Regions from separate parts of the Priestia filamentosa genome, predicted to be linked through region 3. Evidence: riboswitches for the same ligand, from Rfam matches in the RefSeq annotation. Region 3 holds a riboswitch; each other region holds the start of a gene.
What was found. Region 3 has a riboswitch for cobalamin ahead of B9N79_RS01040 ((2Fe-2S) ferredoxin domain-containing protein). Riboswitches for the same ligand answer to the same signal wherever they lie in the genome.
Positions count from the first base shown of each region.

Region 1: another riboswitch for cobalamin. It lies ahead of B9N79_RS05675 (ABC transporter substrate-binding protein); the one in region 3 lies ahead of B9N79_RS01040 ((2Fe-2S) ferredoxin domain-containing protein).
Region 2: another riboswitch for cobalamin. It lies ahead of metE (5-methyltetrahydropteroyltriglutamate--homocysteine S-methyltransferase); the one in region 3 lies ahead of B9N79_RS01040 ((2Fe-2S) ferredoxin domain-containing protein).

Region 1 covers NZ_FXAJ01000001.1:1,094,994-1,100,796, reverse strand. The annotation lists gene B9N79_RS05685 (ABC transporter permease) at 1-355, opposite strand, end outside; gene nikB (nickel ABC transporter permease) at 367-1,296, opposite strand; gene B9N79_RS05675 (ABC transporter substrate-binding protein) at 1,297-2,829, opposite strand; cobalamin riboswitch at 2,967-3,153, opposite strand; gene putP (sodium/proline symporter PutP) at 3,619-5,052, shown strand; gene B9N79_RS05665 (AI-2E family transporter) at 5,315-5,803, shown strand, end outside.
Region 2 covers NZ_FXAJ01000001.1:974,486-980,288, forward strand. The annotation lists gene B9N79_RS05125 (YojF family protein) at 1-88, shown strand, start outside; gene bshB2 (bacillithiol biosynthesis deacetylase BshB2) at 102-773, shown strand; gene dacB (D-alanyl-D-alanine carboxypeptidase/D-alanyl-D-alanine endopeptidase) at 1,273-2,715, shown strand; cobalamin riboswitch at 2,818-2,997, shown strand; gene metE (5-methyltetrahydropteroyltriglutamate--homocysteine S-methyltransferase) at 3,146-5,407, shown strand; gene B9N79_RS05145 (GDSL-type esterase/lipase family protein) at 5,441-5,803, opposite strand, start outside.
Region 3 covers NZ_FXAJ01000001.1:186,835-192,637, forward strand. The annotation lists gene sdhA (succinate dehydrogenase flavoprotein subunit) at 1-400, shown strand, start outside; gene sdhB (succinate dehydrogenase iron-sulfur subunit) at 397-1,164, shown strand; gene B9N79_RS01025 (acyl-CoA thioesterase) at 1,219-1,686, shown strand; gene gerE (spore germination transcription factor GerE) at 1,802-2,026, shown strand; gene B9N79_RS01035 (universal stress protein) at 2,140-2,556, shown strand; cobalamin riboswitch at 2,819-3,005, shown strand; gene B9N79_RS01040 ((2Fe-2S) ferredoxin domain-containing protein) at 3,148-3,522, shown strand; gene cobJ (precorrin-3B C(17)-methyltransferase) at 3,576-5,213, shown strand; gene B9N79_RS01050 (sirohydrochlorin chelatase) at 5,235-5,803, shown strand, end outside.

The DNA.
Region 1 (5,803 bases), 910 kb from region 3:
CAGGCACAGCTAGAAAACCATCCATAATGCGTAGAAAAAAGGTACCCTTTCTACTTTTATATCCTGCTAAAAGACCAATTGGAAGGCTAATAAGAAGCGTACTAACCATAATGAGGAAAGCTCCTCCAACACTTATTCTCATGCCATACAAAATACGAGACAGTATGCATCTTCCAACATGATCTGTGCCAAATGGATAAGTAGAACTTGGCGGATGTAACCGCTGGGACAAATTCGTATCTAAAGGATTATGCGGTGCTAAAAGAGGGGCTAACAGGCCCACAAGTAAAAGAACGATAAGAAAGCTTAAACCTTTCATCCCTCGGTTATATTTGTTATAAAACTGATGTGTCATTCTTTTTCCTCCTAGTTGGCCCGTAACCGAGGGTCAACAAAACTACACAATATATCTATTAAAATATGAATTAGCACAAATAAAAAAGTTGTAAAAATAACATACCCTTGAATAATAGGATAGTCTCTCATATTAATCGCATCAATGATGTAACGGCCTAGTCCAGGCCAAGAAAAAACTGTTTCAACAATGATACTCCCGCCAAGCATAAAAGCAAAGCTCGTCCCTGTCATCGTAATTATTGGTAATATAGCATGTTTCAATACTTCACCTGTTAAAAGAGATAACTCAGACTGACCTCTTGCTCTTGCTGCTTTCACAAAAGGCTTTTGTAAAACATCAAGCAAATGCTCTCGGAATACGCGGGCATAAACTGTTCCAAGTCCAAAACCGAGTGTAATAGCTGGCAGTACTAAATTTTCTAAGCTTCCCCTTCCCATTGAAGGAAGCAACTGATACTTTACAGAACAAATATATATGAGTAAAAATCCTAGCCAAAATGATGGGAGAGATGAGCCAACAAGCGCAAGGCCCTTCCCAAAACGATTCACTATTCCTTGTGAACGGAGGGCTGTAGACATTCCAAAAAGAAAAGTCATAAAAAGCATAACCCCTAAACCGCCTAGGGCTAGTACAAATGTGGCTGGAATTCTTCTCACAATTTCTTCAAGTACAGGCTGTTTTGACATATAGGACACTCCCCACTGTCCTGTAAATACGTCTGTTATCCAATGCACATATTGAACGGGGAGTGTGTTTGTTAAGCCAAGCTCTTCTCTTACGCTATCTAACGCTTCTTGTGATGCAGGCACGTTATGAGCTGTTAACATAAGGCGTGCAGGATCTCCGGGGGCTAGCCTAAGCAATAAAAATGTGAAGGTTGACATAAGAAAAACAACAAGAACAAGCTGTACAACGCGTTCAGCGATAAAGCGAATCATTTAAGACATGCTCACATCAATATTTGGAGTAATATAGTAATACTCGATTGGACTTGGCTCAAAGTTTTTCACCTTTTCATTCACTCCAAATACGGTATTTGGATAAACGATAAATGATTGGGGAATATCTTTATTAATTTGATTACCGATTTTTATTGCGATTTCTTCACGCTCTTTTTCTCCAGAAGTTTGATTTAACTCTGTTAACAGTTTGTCCACCTCAGCTGAATTATAATGACTTACATTTGCTGGGCTCTTAGAATTATAAAACAAGTTTAAGAAGTATTGAGGATCTCCCGTATGTGCTGTCAGCATGCTATACATCGATAAGTCCCAATTATCCTCCGCAAGAACATCATCAATATTTTCCACGCTTCTTACCTTTACTTTTATCCCTTCTTTTAATAGTGAGCTTTGAATCGTTTCAGCCATTACCGTCAACTCTGGTCGTTGAGGGAAAGTCAGCATTGTTAGTTGCAAAGGCTCTCCACCCTTAGTCCATACTCCATCCTCTTTCGTATAGCCTCCTTGTTTCATTAACGAATCAAAAGACTGATTTTCTTGGCTCTGCTTTACTTTTCCAAAAGACAATACTTCTGGAAATGGGCCGTTTCCTTTCGTTCCTTCATTTTTCATAATAGACGTTAAGATCTCTTCTCTCGGTAAGACTTTATCAATTGCTTGTCGAACGGAAAGATTTGTTACGCGAGCTGAGCTCATATTGAACATCATCATATGCGTTCGAAGTGAAGGAGCAGTTAAGACATTGATATTGTCGCTGTTTTTCAGCACGCTAATTTGATCTGTTGAAATATCAACAGCACCGTCAACATCTCCTGATTGTAAAGCCATAAGTCTCGTATTTCCATCTGATATGAATTTTATATCAATCTCTTTAACCCTTGCTTTCTGTCCCCAGTATTCCTCATTTCTCTTCATAATCAGCGATTCGTCTTTGTTAAATTTCTCAAATTTAAAAGCTCCTGTAAGGGCAGGATATTCCTCTTTTTCATCTAATGTAGAGACCTCTGCAATAATTGTAGATGGATCAGCTAGATGTGAAATTAAAGCTTCGTTTGGTTGTTTTGTAACAATCTCAATTTTGTGATCATCGATAACACGGATAGTTTCCAAGTTTAGTAAATCTTTAACCTTTGAATCTTTTTCATTTGAACGTAGAAGCGATTTTTTTACACTTTCAGCACTCATTTTCTCTCCATTATGAAAGCTTACATTTTTCTTTAATGTGAAGGTCCACGTTTTGCGATCTTTTCTTTCCCAGCTGCTTGCTAACCAAGGTTCTGGTTTTAAATCTTCATTGAGTTTTACAAGTGTTTCACCTGCACCAGATCGCATTACTTCCCAGCTATCGCTGCCGTGTGGATCAAGGCTCTTTGGGCTCCATGGAAATGCAAAAGATAATTTTTTTGAGTCTGACTCTGCCCTATCTTGTCCTTCTGAACAGCCTGCTACAGCTAGAAAAATAAAAAATAATAGAGCTAAAATAACCGAATAACTGCGTGCTTTTTTCATTTTCTTCTCTCTCCTTTTATTGATCTAGGCTAAAAAAATAAGCATGTCTCCCCTTTCAAAGGTTAGACATGCTTTTATATTCATAAAGTTTAAGAAAACAGGCATTCTAACCACCTCCCTAAACTCCCGTAGGTCGAACAGCGATGTTAAAACAGGCAGGTCTCCTGACTTAGGAAAAGAGCCTTTTACCTTCCCGAACTTTTGTTCAGTGGTCTATTTAAAGCTCCTATACTCCATTCACAGTGGCGGGTCCGTGTCGAAATTTCATCGACTTCCCTTTTAAGCAAGCAAACTATGCTTTACACCTATTTCCAAACTTTATAAAATTTTTATTTTTTGTACTTTTTAAAGCCTGACATTCTACTAATTACAAATGCAGTTCTTCTATATTATAAAGCAAATGTATCCAATTGCAATATGAAGAGAAAGAGAATAAACTGCTCTTCTCTTTATTGTAAGGGTATAAATTCAACAAGGAAAACAAATTAGGTAAAAGGGACTATATTGCTCCCCTTCAAATTCTTTAAAACAAGCTATATTCCCCTAAACATGACACCTTATCGTCACTTTGATATTTTTGCCTTTTTCGGTGAGAATAGTCATATTTACTCAAAACAGACTTTACTCCTAGTCATTTTTACTTTACAATAATAGTCCGAATAGTTAAATTATTTTCTCATAGAATAAGAGAAATAATTCACTTCATCAGCGCTTATAGCGTAAAAAAAACAAGGGAGAGATTTGGTGGACATTGGTTCTTATATTACACTGGGCATTTACTTTTTAGGGATGCTCGCAATAGGTTGGTATGCATATAAAAAATCAACAGATGATATATCGGGGTACATGTTAGGAGGACGCGGACTTGGTCCTGCAGTTACTGCTCTTTCAGCAGGAGCATCTGACATGAGCGGATGGATGCTTATGGGGCTTCCTGGTGCATTGTATACAACAGGACTATCTGGAGTATGGCTTGCTGTCGGATTATCCATTGGAGCCTATTTAAATTATTTACTTGTAGCTCCACGGCTTCGAACATACACATATGTTGCTGACGACTCCATTACGATTCCTGACTATTTTGAAAACCGATTTGAAGATAAAAGCCGTATGCTACGATTAGTATCAGCACTTGTTATTTTAGTTTTCTTTACTCTTTATACTTCATCTGGATTAGTATCCGGTGGAAGATTATTTGAATCTGCTTTTGGGTTAGACTACAGATATGGAATGTTTCTTATCGCTATTGTTGTTGTTGCATATACCCTCTTCGGTGGCTTTCTAGCTGTAAGTTTAACAGATTTTGTGCAAGGTATTATTATGTTTCTTGCTCTTATTCTAGTACCAGTTGTTGTGCTATTCGACTTAGGTGGACCAACGAATGTATTTGATACCATCAAAAGCATTGATGCAACACATTTGGACCTTTTCAAAGGAACAACAGTTATTGGCCTCCTCTCACTTCTTGCCTGGGGATTAGGCTATTTCGGCCAACCCCATATTATTGTTCGTTTTATGGCTATTAGTTCTATAAAAGAATTAAAACCAGCTCGACGTATTGGAATGGGCTGGATGATTATTGCGATTATTGGAGCCTGCTTAACAGGACTATTTGGATTAGCCTATGTTACAGAAAATAACATAACGTTGAATGATCCTGAAACGATTTTTATTCTGTTATCTGACATTTTATTCAACTCTTATATTACAGGATTTTTACTAGCCGCTATTTTAGCCGCTATTATGAGCACAATTTCATCTCAGCTTCTTGTAACATCAAGTGCAGCAACAGAGGACTTTTATAAAACATTCTTCCGTAGAGATGCCTCTGATAAAGAACTTGTTACAGTTGGGCGACTCGCTGTTTTAGTTGTTGCCGTGATTGCCGTTATGCTCTCATACACACCAAATAGTACTATCTTAGATCTTGTTGGTTATGCATGGGCTGGTTTCGGTTCAGCATTTGGTCCTGCTATTCTTTTGAGTCTATTCTGGAGACGTATGACAAAGTGGGGTGCGCTTTCCGGCATTATTGTAGGTACTGTTGTTGTGCTTACTTGGGTGCAAACAGGGATGTCTGATTTTATGTATGAAATGATTCCAGGCTTCTTTGCAAGCTTACTTGCCGTTGTAGTTGTAAGTTTCTTTACGACAACTCCTTCTCAAAGTGTTCAAAACACGTTTAGTAAAATGGAAGAAGTCTTAAAAGACAGCCACAAATAATGTACGCTTCATTTATATTTAAAAACTCCTTTTGCTTTCAAAGGGAGTTTTTTTCTTTTCATCTTCAATTAAATATTCAAAATCGCTAATACAGCTTTAAAATTAAACATGAAAAGCATATAATATTAAGAGATAGGTTTAACACGATACACGTTCGGAAATGCACAGCAGTTTTTAAATATTCCTTTTAATATTTTCTGTAGTTTCCCATAATAGCGGGTTAAACAAGAGTACACTATATTTTTTATGGGAGATGTAAACAATGACTGGATTAGCAAAACTCTGGGAAAACCGCGGTTTTAGACGCTTCTTGATTTTCCTCATTTTAGCGCTTGCTCTTTTCGCTCTAAAAAGCATGATCAATTTTATTTTGTTAACGTTTATTTTCACTTTTTTGATGGATAGAGTGCAAACGTTTGTCACAAAATGGGTGCATAAATGGGTACCCATCAGCCAAAAGCTCATCGTGCTTATTCTTTACGTTTTACTTGTCACTGGACTTATTGTAGGTGGTTTTAGATTTTATCCAGTTATTAAAACACAAGTTGAAGAGCTTGTAAAACAAATTAAGTCATTTTATCTGAATCCAGAAGATATTCCTTTCTTCTCCTTTATCTCAAATACGTTTGATAGCGTAAATTTAAATACTTATATTGAACAAGGATTTAATTTTTTATACAAATACTTAACAGACCTTAGTATCCTAAGTGTCCAAATCTTTTTGTCTTTAATTTTAAGCATGTTCTTCCTT
Region 2 (5,803 bases), 790 kb from region 3:
TGAAGAAGGGCGTCTTTTACTTGCAGGGCACGATGATCAAGGTCGATTAGCCGTTGCTCTTCAGCTAAGTGAAAAGCCGTTTACATAAGGAGCTGAAAGAAATGGAACGCTTATTAGTCATTTTTCCACATCCAGACGATGAAGCTTTTGGAGCAGCAGGAACGATTGCGCTCACAAAGCAAAGTGGTGGATATGTAGCATATGCATGCACAACTCTTGGAGAGATGGGACGCAACATGGGAAACCCTCCGTTTGCAAACCGTGAAACACTTCCAAAGATCCGAAAAGAAGAGTTAACAGAAGTTGGCGAAATCCTAGAGCTAGATGAGCTTCGTATGGTGGGCCTTCGTGATAAAACGCTTGAGTTTTTAGATGACGAAGTGTATGCAGACGTTATTGGCAACATTATTGACGAGATTAAGCCAACGACAATTATTACGCATTATCCTGGATATGCTGTTCATCCAGATCATAATGCAACAGGAGCGGCAACAGTAAGAGCGGTCAAGCGTCTTCGTCCAGAAGATCGTCCTCGCCTTCTTTGTCACGCTTTTTCTAAAGACCGCCTAGAAGCGATTGGTCATCCTGATGTTGTTCATGATGTAAGCAGTGTGAAAGATATCAAAATTGCAGCAATTAAAGCACACCGTTCTCAAACACAAGGAATGCTTGGAGCAATGGACTTTAACAATATCGAACAAAGTCCTGAAATTTTAAAAATGCTTGCTCGTGAAGAGTTTTGGACGTATTCTTTTGATGATGAAGGAAAGTAAAGAAGGAAGCAGATGTGGTGAACACATCTGCTTTTTTTGTGTTGTAATAGGTATATAAGGGAATGGAGTTGTGGAAAAGAGGAATGAAAAATCTTATATTATTAGCGCTGTGTCGCTGTTTTTAGCAGAAAATTTATTTGTGAAAAAACTTTTCAGACTGTAAGTCCCGGGTTTTTGATCTCATTTGAAGGGAAAAGAAAGTATTTTAGAATAGTAGAAGATATTATATTTCTGTTCTTGCTTTTTCGATAGTGAGAGGAATTGATGAGCGGAGTGTCTGCATGCTTGACAAAACAAATATAATGATCATTATATCCTCTTAAGCCTGCTTCTCATTATTCTGATTATCATGACTATATGTCATCTTATAAAAAAAGAAGCTTTTAAACAAAAAGCTTCTTTTTTTTATAAACTTGTTCTTCTCTCTGTACATAAAACATCAATAATAATAAGGGGAATGTGAAAATCTATGCACAAGAGTACATAAAGGAGGAAGGATATGAAAAAATGGTGTGGAATTTTGGTGATGTTGGTATTAATCATAACAAGGGCCGTTAACGTGTCAGCCGAGGGGGCGAGTACATTAGAAACAAAAATTGAACAAGTGTTACAACATAAAGATTTAAAGGGTGGGATAAGTTCAATTAGTATAAAAAAGGCCAAAAGCGGAGAAGTACTGTATGAAAAGAACAGCTCAGTTCGAATGAAAATTGCTTCTAATATGAAACTCTTTACAGGGGCAGCAGTGCTTGAAACATTAGGTGAGGAGTATAAATTTCACACAGAGCTTTGGCATGATGGAAAAGTGAAAAATGGTGTTTTAAAAGGGAATCTTTATTTAAAAGGAAAAGGAGATCCAACTCTTGGATTACAGGAGTTACAGCAGTTTTCAGCGTTATTACACGAAAAAGGAATCAAGAAAATTGCGGGAAATATTATTGGAGATGAAACGTGGTATGACGATGTTCGGCTTTCAGAAGATATGATTTGGAAAGACGAATCATATGCATATGGCGCTCAAATATCAGCGTTGACGTTCTCTCCTGATTATCGCTATGAAGCGGGAACAGTTATAGTGGAGACAACACCAACCAAAAATGGTAAGAAAGCTCACATCTCTATATCCCCTAAAACGGACTATGTGAGAGTGATGAATGAAACGAAAACAGGAAAAGGAGAAACAGATTTAGAAATTGTCAGAAAACGGAATGAAAATGTTATTGTAGTAAAGGGAATTATCAAGGAGGGAGAGGAATCTGATCAAACAGCCATTGCTGTCGAGGACCCTGCTTTGTATACGACTTCTTTATTTAAAGACGCTTTAGAGAAGAACGGAATAAAAGTAACAGGAAAAGTGAAGAAAGAAGAAACACCTCAAAAAGCTCAATTGATGGGAGTAAAGGAATCTCCGCCACTTGGGGAAATTTTTATTCCGTATATGAAACTGAGTAATAATACAATTGCAGAAATTTTTGTGAAAGAAATGGGAAAAGTACAGTACGGTGAAGGAAGCTTTGAAGCCGGTTTAACGTCTTTGGACCAAACACTTTCTGAGTTGGATGTCAATGTAGACAATATGATGATTCGGGATGGTTCAGGCCTATCACATGTGAGCGGAGTGCCAACAGACGAAATTTCTTCCCTTCTTTTTCATGCTAGGCAAAAACCTTGGTACGATAATTTTTACGAATCTTTACCTTTAGCAGGAGATCCAGATGAATTGATAGGGGGAACGCTCGATGAACGGATGAGAGGGACTGCTGCAGAAGGAAATGTAAGAGCCAAAACAGGATCTATTACAGGTGCTAGCTCTCTTTCAGGATATGTAACAACAGAAGCTGGAGAGGAACTTATTTTCTCAATCGTTTTTAATGCTTTTCTAGCAGAAGATGTAAAAGATATTGAAGACAAAATTGCGGTTATTTTAGCTTCTTTAAAATAATAAAAAATTAGATCAAAAATGAATAATCTGAAAAATAGTCTTGCACAAAGGGGAAAATCGCGTTATTCTTATTAACAATTCCTCAGTCGAGGAGACTAATTTTATAATGTCCATGCAAGAGGTGCTGTACATACGCTGCAGCTTAAAAGGGAAGAGCGGTGAGAAGCCGCCACGGTCGCGCCACTGTGAAGGGGAGTTTCTATCATAGCCACTGCGAAAGCGGGAAGGGATAGAAGAACGATGAACCTAAGTCAGGAGACCTGCCACTTGTTTGCGCTTTATACCTACGCGTTCATAGGGAGGAGTGAAGGTTTATGTTGAATAGATGGATCCGTTTCAACAGTTCTTAAAGTCGCCTTCTAACTCTCTTTTTTGAAAAAAAGGGAGTTTTTTTGATAGCTAAAAAGACAATAGAGACGGAGGAGAAAACATGACAGTATACAGTTCAAATATCGGATATCCAAGAATCGGAGAAAAAAGAGAGTGGAAGAACGCGCTAGAGAGTTTTTGGGAAGGAACGCTTGAAGAAAAAGAGTTTAAAGAAGAACTAGATCGCTTATTTTTAGAAGGAATTCGCGTGCAAAAGGAAGCGGGAATTACGCATATTCCTGTTGGTGATTTTAGTTTGTATGATCATGTCTTAGATTTATTATGGACGTTTGATCTTGTGCCAGATCGGTTCAAAAATGTAAATAAAACACCACTTGAAACGTATTACAGCATGGCTCGTGGAACAGACGGGTCGGAAGCAATGACAATGACAAAATGGTTCAATACGAACTATCACTATATTGTGCCGGAGTTTGAGAATGTTACGCCTTCTTTAAAAGAAAATCGATTTTTAGATTATTGGAAAAAAGCAAAACAGAAGCTTGGTGTAAATGGAAAAGTAACTCTTGTAGGGCCAGCAACGCTCGTTCTTCTTGGGAAAGGATATAAAGAAACAGAAAAAGCATCGTGGATTCAGCGTCTTATCCCGCTTTATCAACAGCTTTTGCAACAATTAGATGCAGAAGGAGTAGAGTGGGTCAGCTTAGAAGAACCAATTTTTACATCCCCATTAGATCAGGAAGTATGGAAAGTGATTGAAAACGGCTATGCTGAAATAGCGAAGAGCTGCAAAAATACGAAGTTGCTTCTTCAAACATACTATGAAGCTGTTTCTGATTATAAAAAGGTTCTATCCCTCCCTGTAGATGGTTTTGGACTTGATTTTATTCATGATAAAGGGGAAACAAAAGAACAGCTGAAAAAATGGGGCTTTCCAAAAGGAAAAGTATTAGCAGCAGGAGTTATTGACGGACGAAATGTATGGAAGGCTAATTTAACAGAAACGAGTGCTGAAGTTAAAGAGCTTCTGAATTTAATCGATGGGGACCTCTGGGTACAGCCTTCATCAAGCTTACTACATGTTCCTGTTACAGCCGAGAATGAAAGTCTTCCGAGCTTTTTAGAAGGAGCGCTAAGTTTCGCTAAGGAAAAGTTAGGAGAACTAAAAGCATTAGAAAGCGGAATTGAGAACAATACATCGTTTAAAGATTATGATAAAAGCTTTGAAGCTTTCGTTGCAGCACCATTGCGTCATAATCATAAAGTTCAAGAAGAAATTAAGGAGCTTGCACAACTTAAGGCAACGCGTCCACCGTATGAGTTAAGAGCGAAGAAACAGCAGGAAAAGTTAAAGCTACCGCTTTTACCAACAACAACGATTGGAAGTATGCCTCAAACAAAAGAAGTGCGAAGAACACGTTTAAAATGGCGGAAGAAACAAATTACAGACGCACAATATGAGCAGTTTATTCAAGAAATGACCTCCCGCTGGATCGATATTCAAGAGGACCTTGGATTAGACGTTCTCGTGCACGGAGAGTTTGAGCGTACAGATATGGTCGAATATTTCGGTGAAAAGCTGGACGGTATGGAAGTAACAAAGTTTGGCTGGGTGCAGTCTTACGGTTCACGTTGCGTAAAACCACCTCTTATTTACGGAGATGTATCACTTAAAGAGCCAATGACGGTGAAAGAAAGCGTATATGCTCAAAGTTTAACAAATAAGCCTGTAAAAGGGATGCTAACAGGTCCTGTTACCATTTTAAACTGGTCTTTCCCTCGTCATGACGAGTCAAAAGAAGTGGTGATGAATCAAATCGGTCTTGCTATCCGTCAGGAAGTATTAGCATTAGAAGACGCAGGAATAGCTATTATTCAGATTGATGAACCTGCCCTTCGAGAAGGCCTTCCATTGCGAGAAGAAGAGAAGGAAGGGTATCTAAAAGCTGCTGCATATGCATTCAGACTTTCTGCTTACGGGGTGAAAGATGAAACGCAAATTCATACTCATATGTGTTATTCTAATTTTAATGAAATTATGAATACAATTGATGACCTTGATGCAGATGTGATTTCAATTGAAACATCACGCAGTCATGGCCGTCTGCTTCAAGCATTTGAAGATTTTCATTATGAAAAAGAAATTGGACTTGGCGTATATGATATTCATAGCCCGCAAATTCCAAATGAAGAGGATATTATCTCAAACATTAGAGCTTCTCTACGTGTATTAGACGAAAAACAATTTTGGGTTAACCCAGATTGTGGTCTAAAAACGCGTAAAGAGGAAGAAGCGATAAAATCACTTCAAGTCCTTGTTAAAGCAACAAAGAAATATCGTTCGAGTCTAATAGAAGCTTAATAAAAGAGCACCGTTCAGATGAACGGTGCTCTTTTATTGGAGGAACCTTTCTGAAAAATGGATTGTATCGAAAATTCGATGTGCCAACAGATCATATCCTTGCTGAGAAGGATGAATATCAATCTTATTTGGTAAATAGGTTCTTCTGTTTTGTGAAAACAAATTCTCTGTTGAAACGTAATAAACATGCTCCTGTGAAGAGGCTGCTTTTTGCAGGGCTACATTAAGGTCTAAAACCCGCTGTTTCAAGTTTTGTTCTTGAAAGGGATTGTCAATGTTTGAAAAAGGAAAATAATATCCAACAACATAGACGTCACTCGTTGGGTTAAGATCTCTAATTCGTTTTAAAATGGTTTTCATGTTTTGCTGTGTTTGCTGTAATAAGCTCTCCCATTC
Region 3 (5,803 bases):
TTATAATGATAAATTGTTAAAAACAGATGATAAAATTCAAGAGCTTCTTGAGCGCTATCAGAATATTAATATTAACGATACAGCAAAATGGAGTAACCAAGGAGCGGCATTTACGCGTCAGCTAGCAAATATGCTTCAACTTGCTCGTGTTATTACACTTGGTGCTTATAACCGTAATGAAAGTCGCGGAGCACATTACAAACCAGATTTCCCAGAACGTAATGATGAAGAATTCCTAAAAACAACGATGGCAACTTTTGTAGATCGTGAGTCAGCACCTAACTTTTCTTATGAAGATGTAGATGTTTCATTAATCAAGCCGCGTAAACGTGATTATTCACAGAAGAAAGATAGTGGATCAGCATCCTCTAAAAAAAAAGAGGGGGTTAGTGAGAAATGACTGAGACAAAAACAAAAACCATTAAGTTGATTATTACACGCCAAGATTCACCGGAAACAGCTCCATATGATGAGGAATTTGAGATTGAATATCGTCCAAATATGAACGTTATTTCAGCTCTAATGGAAATTCGTCGAAATCCAGTAAATTCAAAAGGTGAGCATACAACACCAATTAACTGGGATATGAACTGTTTAGAAGAAGTTTGTGGAGCATGCTCAATGGTTATTAACGGACGCCCTCGTCAATCTTGTACAGCGTTAGTTGATAAACTTGAACAACCGATTCGACTCAAGCCAATGAAAACTTTCCCTATTGTGAGGGATCTACAAGTCGACCGTAGCCGCATGTTTGATTCATTGAAAAAAGTAAAAGCATGGGTACCGATTGATGGAACTTACGATTTAGGGCCGGGACCACGTATGCCAGAGAAGAAACGCCAATGGGCATACGAGCTCTCAAAATGTATGACTTGTGGAGTATGCTTAGAAGCTTGTCCAAATGTAAACAGTAAATCAAATTTCATTGGACCTGCTCCATTATCACAAGTTCGCTTATTCAATGCACATCCGACTGGAGCAATGAATAAACATGAACGACTTGATGCTCTAATGGAAGATGGAGGACTTTCAAATTGCGGTAACTCACAAAACTGCGTAAAATCTTGTCCAAAAGGTATTCCATTAACAACATCAATTGCTGCTTTAAACAGAGACACTACTCTTCGCTCTTTCCGAAAGTTTTTTGGAAGTGATGCAGAATAAAAAAGAAACCTCTCCAGTATGGAGAGGTTTCTTTTCATCAAAGGAGGAAGATGAATGAAAAAGCCGGATTATATTAACAATATAGAGACTTGGAAGCACGATTTTACCTTTAATAGAGAGATTCGAGTTCGCTTTTGTGAGACAGATATGTTTGGTCACATGAATAATACCGTTCCTTTCCTTTATTTTGAAGAAGCCCGAACAGCTTTTTTTCAGCATATTGGTTTTATGGAAATATGGAAGAAGTCTGATAGTGAAACAATGCCCGTTGTTGCTGATTTACAGTGTGATTTTGTTCAGCAAGTCTTCTTTGGAGAAGTGCTTAGAGTAAAAACGAAAATTGAGCATACTGGACGTTCATCTGTTGATTTACACTATGTGGGGATAAATGAAAAAGAGGAAATTTGTTTCACAGGACGAGGCGCTCTTGTACAGGTCTCCAAAAGAACGGGTAAATCTGTTCCATGGACAGAGGAGCAACTTGAAAAATTAAAGCCTTATCAATCGAAAAAAAGTGAATAAAATATAGCATAACTTGCGAATTCTAGGAACCGCTTTATCCTTTTTTACATAGTATATCGTGACTAACTTACACCCATCCGATAGTTCGACTCTGGATCAGGCAAGGAGGGTTACATTGAAGGATAAAGAATTTCCACCTAAACCGTTACTTACAAAGAGAGAACGAGAGGTTTTTGAACTTCTAGTACAGGACAAAACAACGAAAGAGATCGCAAGTGAGCTGTTTATTAGTGAAAAGACGGTTCGCAATCATATTTCTAACGCAATGCAAAAGCTTGGCGTTAAAGGGCGTTCTCAAGCTGTCGTTGAACTTCTTCGCATGGGAGAACTCGAGTTATAACATGTGGCCGACTATCAGTAAAAGATAGTCGGTTTTGTTTTCTAGCGAAATGAAAGATTATTACAGTCAAAAAAGGGAAGTAGAAAAATAAAGAAATATAGGGGGAGAAAGAAATGTACAATAAAATTCTTGCAGCCGTAGATGGCTCAAAACAGGCCAAAGAAGCTCTTGGGAAAGCTTTTTCCATTGCTTCTTGTTATCGTACACCACTGCAAATTCTTCACGTGAAAGAAGGAGATGATAAAACTAAAACATCTTGGCATAAACGCTCTAATTTAAACAAGCTAGAAGACAGGCAAGAATTTCTTCGTGAAATTGATACTATGGCCGTAAAGTATAACATTACTCATAAGGTTCATTTTAGAGTTGGAAATCCTGCTGAAGAAATTATTCGTTATGCAAATGAGAACGATATTGAACTTATTGTGGTAGGAAGTAGAGGATTTAATAGATTTCAAAAAGTAGTGCTTGGTAGTGTTAGTTCTAGAATAATAGAAAAGGCCTCCTGCTCCGTTCTCCTTGTGAAATAAGAGAAGGGATGAGGCTTCTCCTATTCTTCAATTGAATTCTTTATTGAAAAATGAGCCAACATCCTCTATCATTGTAGTTAATTAGAAAACTCATATAAGAAAAAATTTTTACATAAATCAAAAAAGTAGCAGATAGAGAACTATCCTAGCATACTGCACATAAGGGAGGTCATCATCACAGCTAAATTTGTTTAGGGTGAGATAGTGATTCCACTATGTATGTTTTGCTAGGGAGAGTTCTTCTTTCATTTTAAAGACAATTTCATATTGTAAACAGGAAGGTACATAGCTTTAAAGCCTATGTTGAAAAGGGAAGCCAGTGAAAATCTGGCACGGTGCCCGCCACTGTAAAAGGGAGTTCTATTACAACGTGTCACTGAATTTTTTTGGGAAGACGTAGTAGAACGATTACCTTGAGTCAGGAGACCTGCCTTAACTGTTTGCTTCATTTGAAACCTACGGGACATAGGAAGAAGTGCTAATCCATTGTGCAAACTCGTGTACAGGTGTGCATTTTACATCTCTTTCTCGTAGAGGTGTTTTTTTTATGCGTTTTTTGAGAAAACGATTTTAACGAGGGAGTTGGTATGGATGACAACGTGGAATTTAAATGAAACAAAGCATCATCTCTTAATTTGTAATGGTGGAACTTGTATGAAAAAGGGCGGAGAAGAAGTAACGGTTGCTGTTCGAGATGAAATTGAAAAGCTTGGGGCAGATGCTCAAATTCATACAACAAGAACGCGATGTAATGGACGATGTAAAGACGGATGTGTAGCAATTGTATACCCTGAAGGAGTTTGGTATAAAGAAATGACACCAGAGCTTGGAAGAGAGATGGTAAGAGAGCATCTCTTAAATGGGAATAAGCTTGAAAACTCTATCATCTACACATATGAGGAAGGATTTAAAGCTCCTGAAAATTCCTCATCGCCAAAAGGAATTTCAAAAGAGAAAGTGAAATAACTGTTTTCGAAAGAATCGCATCATTCGAAAAACTTGTGGTAGGAGGAAAAAATATGAGTGGTAAATTGCTTATTGTCGGATTTGGTCCAGGAAATTTTGAACATATTACAGAACGAGCGAAAGAGGCACTTCAAGAAAGTGACATGATTATTGGCTACAAAACATATGTGGAACTTATCCAAGGATTATTGTCAAATCAACAGGTTATTAGTACTGGAATGACTGAGGAAGTGACAAGAGCCCAAGAAGCAGTAAAGCAAGCTGAGCAAGGGAAAAAAGTAGCTGTGATCTCAAGCGGAGATGCAGGAGTATATGGAATGGCTGGTCTTGTGTATGAAGTGCTTGTTGAAAAAGGTTGGTCAAGAAAAGACGGAGTGGAAATTGAAATTATTCCTGGTATCTCCGCTATTAACTCTTGTGCTTCATTATTAGGAGCTCCTGTTATGCATGATGCGTGCACAATAAGTCTAAGCGATCATTTAACACCATGGACACTTATTGAAAAAAGGATTGAAGCTGCGGCATCTGCTGATTTTGTTATTGCTCTTTATAATCCGAAAAGTGGAAGAAGAACCCGTCAAATTGCTGAAGCTCAGCGTATCCTGCTTCAATATAGATCACCAGATACTCCTGTTGGCCTTGTGAAAAGCGCGTATCGGGACCGTCAGAATATCGTAATTACCAATTTAAAAGAAATGCTTGAACATGAAATTGGAATGCTAACAACTGTTATTATTGGAAATTCTTCAACATTTCTCTATGATGATTTAATGATTACCCCACGCGGCTATCAACGTAAATATACGCTAAATGAAACAAAACAGCCGCTAAAACCGCATCAACGTTTGAAAAAAGAGGCAGAGCCATGGGCACTTTCACAAGAAGAAGCAGCACCAGCAGTGGAAGAGAAGGAAGCAGAAAAAGTTGAGAAAGTTAAAGAAGTAGAGAAAATTTCTTCAAGGGAGATTGCGGAGAAAGCTCTTAGCCTTGTGACAGGAAAAGAGGAGCAAACAACATTTGAAAAAGTAACGGCTAAGATGGAATCCATCTTCGAACTTGCTGTAAGCCCAGGACTTGTAAGTAAAAAGTTTACACCAGTTCAGCTCACTACAATTGCTGAAGTTGCAGGCGAAAAAGGGTCAATTGAATATACACCAGATCATCAAATTCGTCTTGAAGTACCAACTGCTGAACCAGAAAAAGTAACAAAGCGACTTAGCGAAGTAGGTCTACTCCTTGCTCCTGTTGGAGACGTTTTAACCATGAAGGCGTGTGACTTCTGCGATGGGGAGAAAAAAGATTCCATTCCATATGCAGAAGAACTGCAAGAAAGACTTGGCGGAGTGAACATGCCAAAAGTTACAAAAATCGGGTTCAACGGCTGTGGTATGGCTTGCTACAGAGCTGTACAAGATGACATCGGAATTGTATATCGAAAAGGAAAGTTTGATTTGTTTCTTGGAGCGAAAACAGTAGGCCGATCAGCACATTCTGGACAGCCTGTTGCGGAAGGAATTTCTCCTGAAAAGATTGTTGATGTTGTTGAAGGGATTGTTGATGAGTATAAAGAAAAGGGTCATCCTAATGAGTCGTTCTTTAAATTCTTTAAACGTGTAAAAGAAGTAGGTGGTTTTATTTACCAAGATGTAACACCCAAAATTAAAATTGAGCCAGCTCCTTGTGGAGACTAGGAAAATAGAGGAGGAAAACAAATGGAAGCTGTATTATTTATTGGACACGGAAGCCGTGACTTTGAAGGAAATGAAGAAGTACGTCAATTTGTAGAGAAAATGAGGACTCTTTTGCCAGAGACGTTGTTAGTAGAAACAAGCTTCTTAGAATTTGAGCGTCCAACAATTGCAGATGGAATTGATACCTGTATAGAAAAAGGAGCACATCATATTATTTTAATTCCAATCATGCTTCTTCCTGCTGGCCATTCTAAAATTCACATTCCAGGAGCGATTGATGAAGCAAGAGAAAAGTATCCAAACACGAAATTTACATATGGCAGACCAATTGGTATTCATGAAGAAACGTTTGAAATTTTAAATACAAGATTAAAAGAGTCTGGTGAAAATTTAGAAAGTCCTGGAGAAGAAACAGCGGTTATCTTACTTGGGCGCGGTGGAAGCGATGCTGACGCGAACAGCGAGCTTTATAAAATCACGCGTCTTCTTTGGGAGAAAACAAACTATAAGCTTGTTGAAACATCCTTTATGGGTGTAACAGATCCTTTGATTGAACAAGGAGTAGAACGCTGTATTAAGCTTGGAGCAAA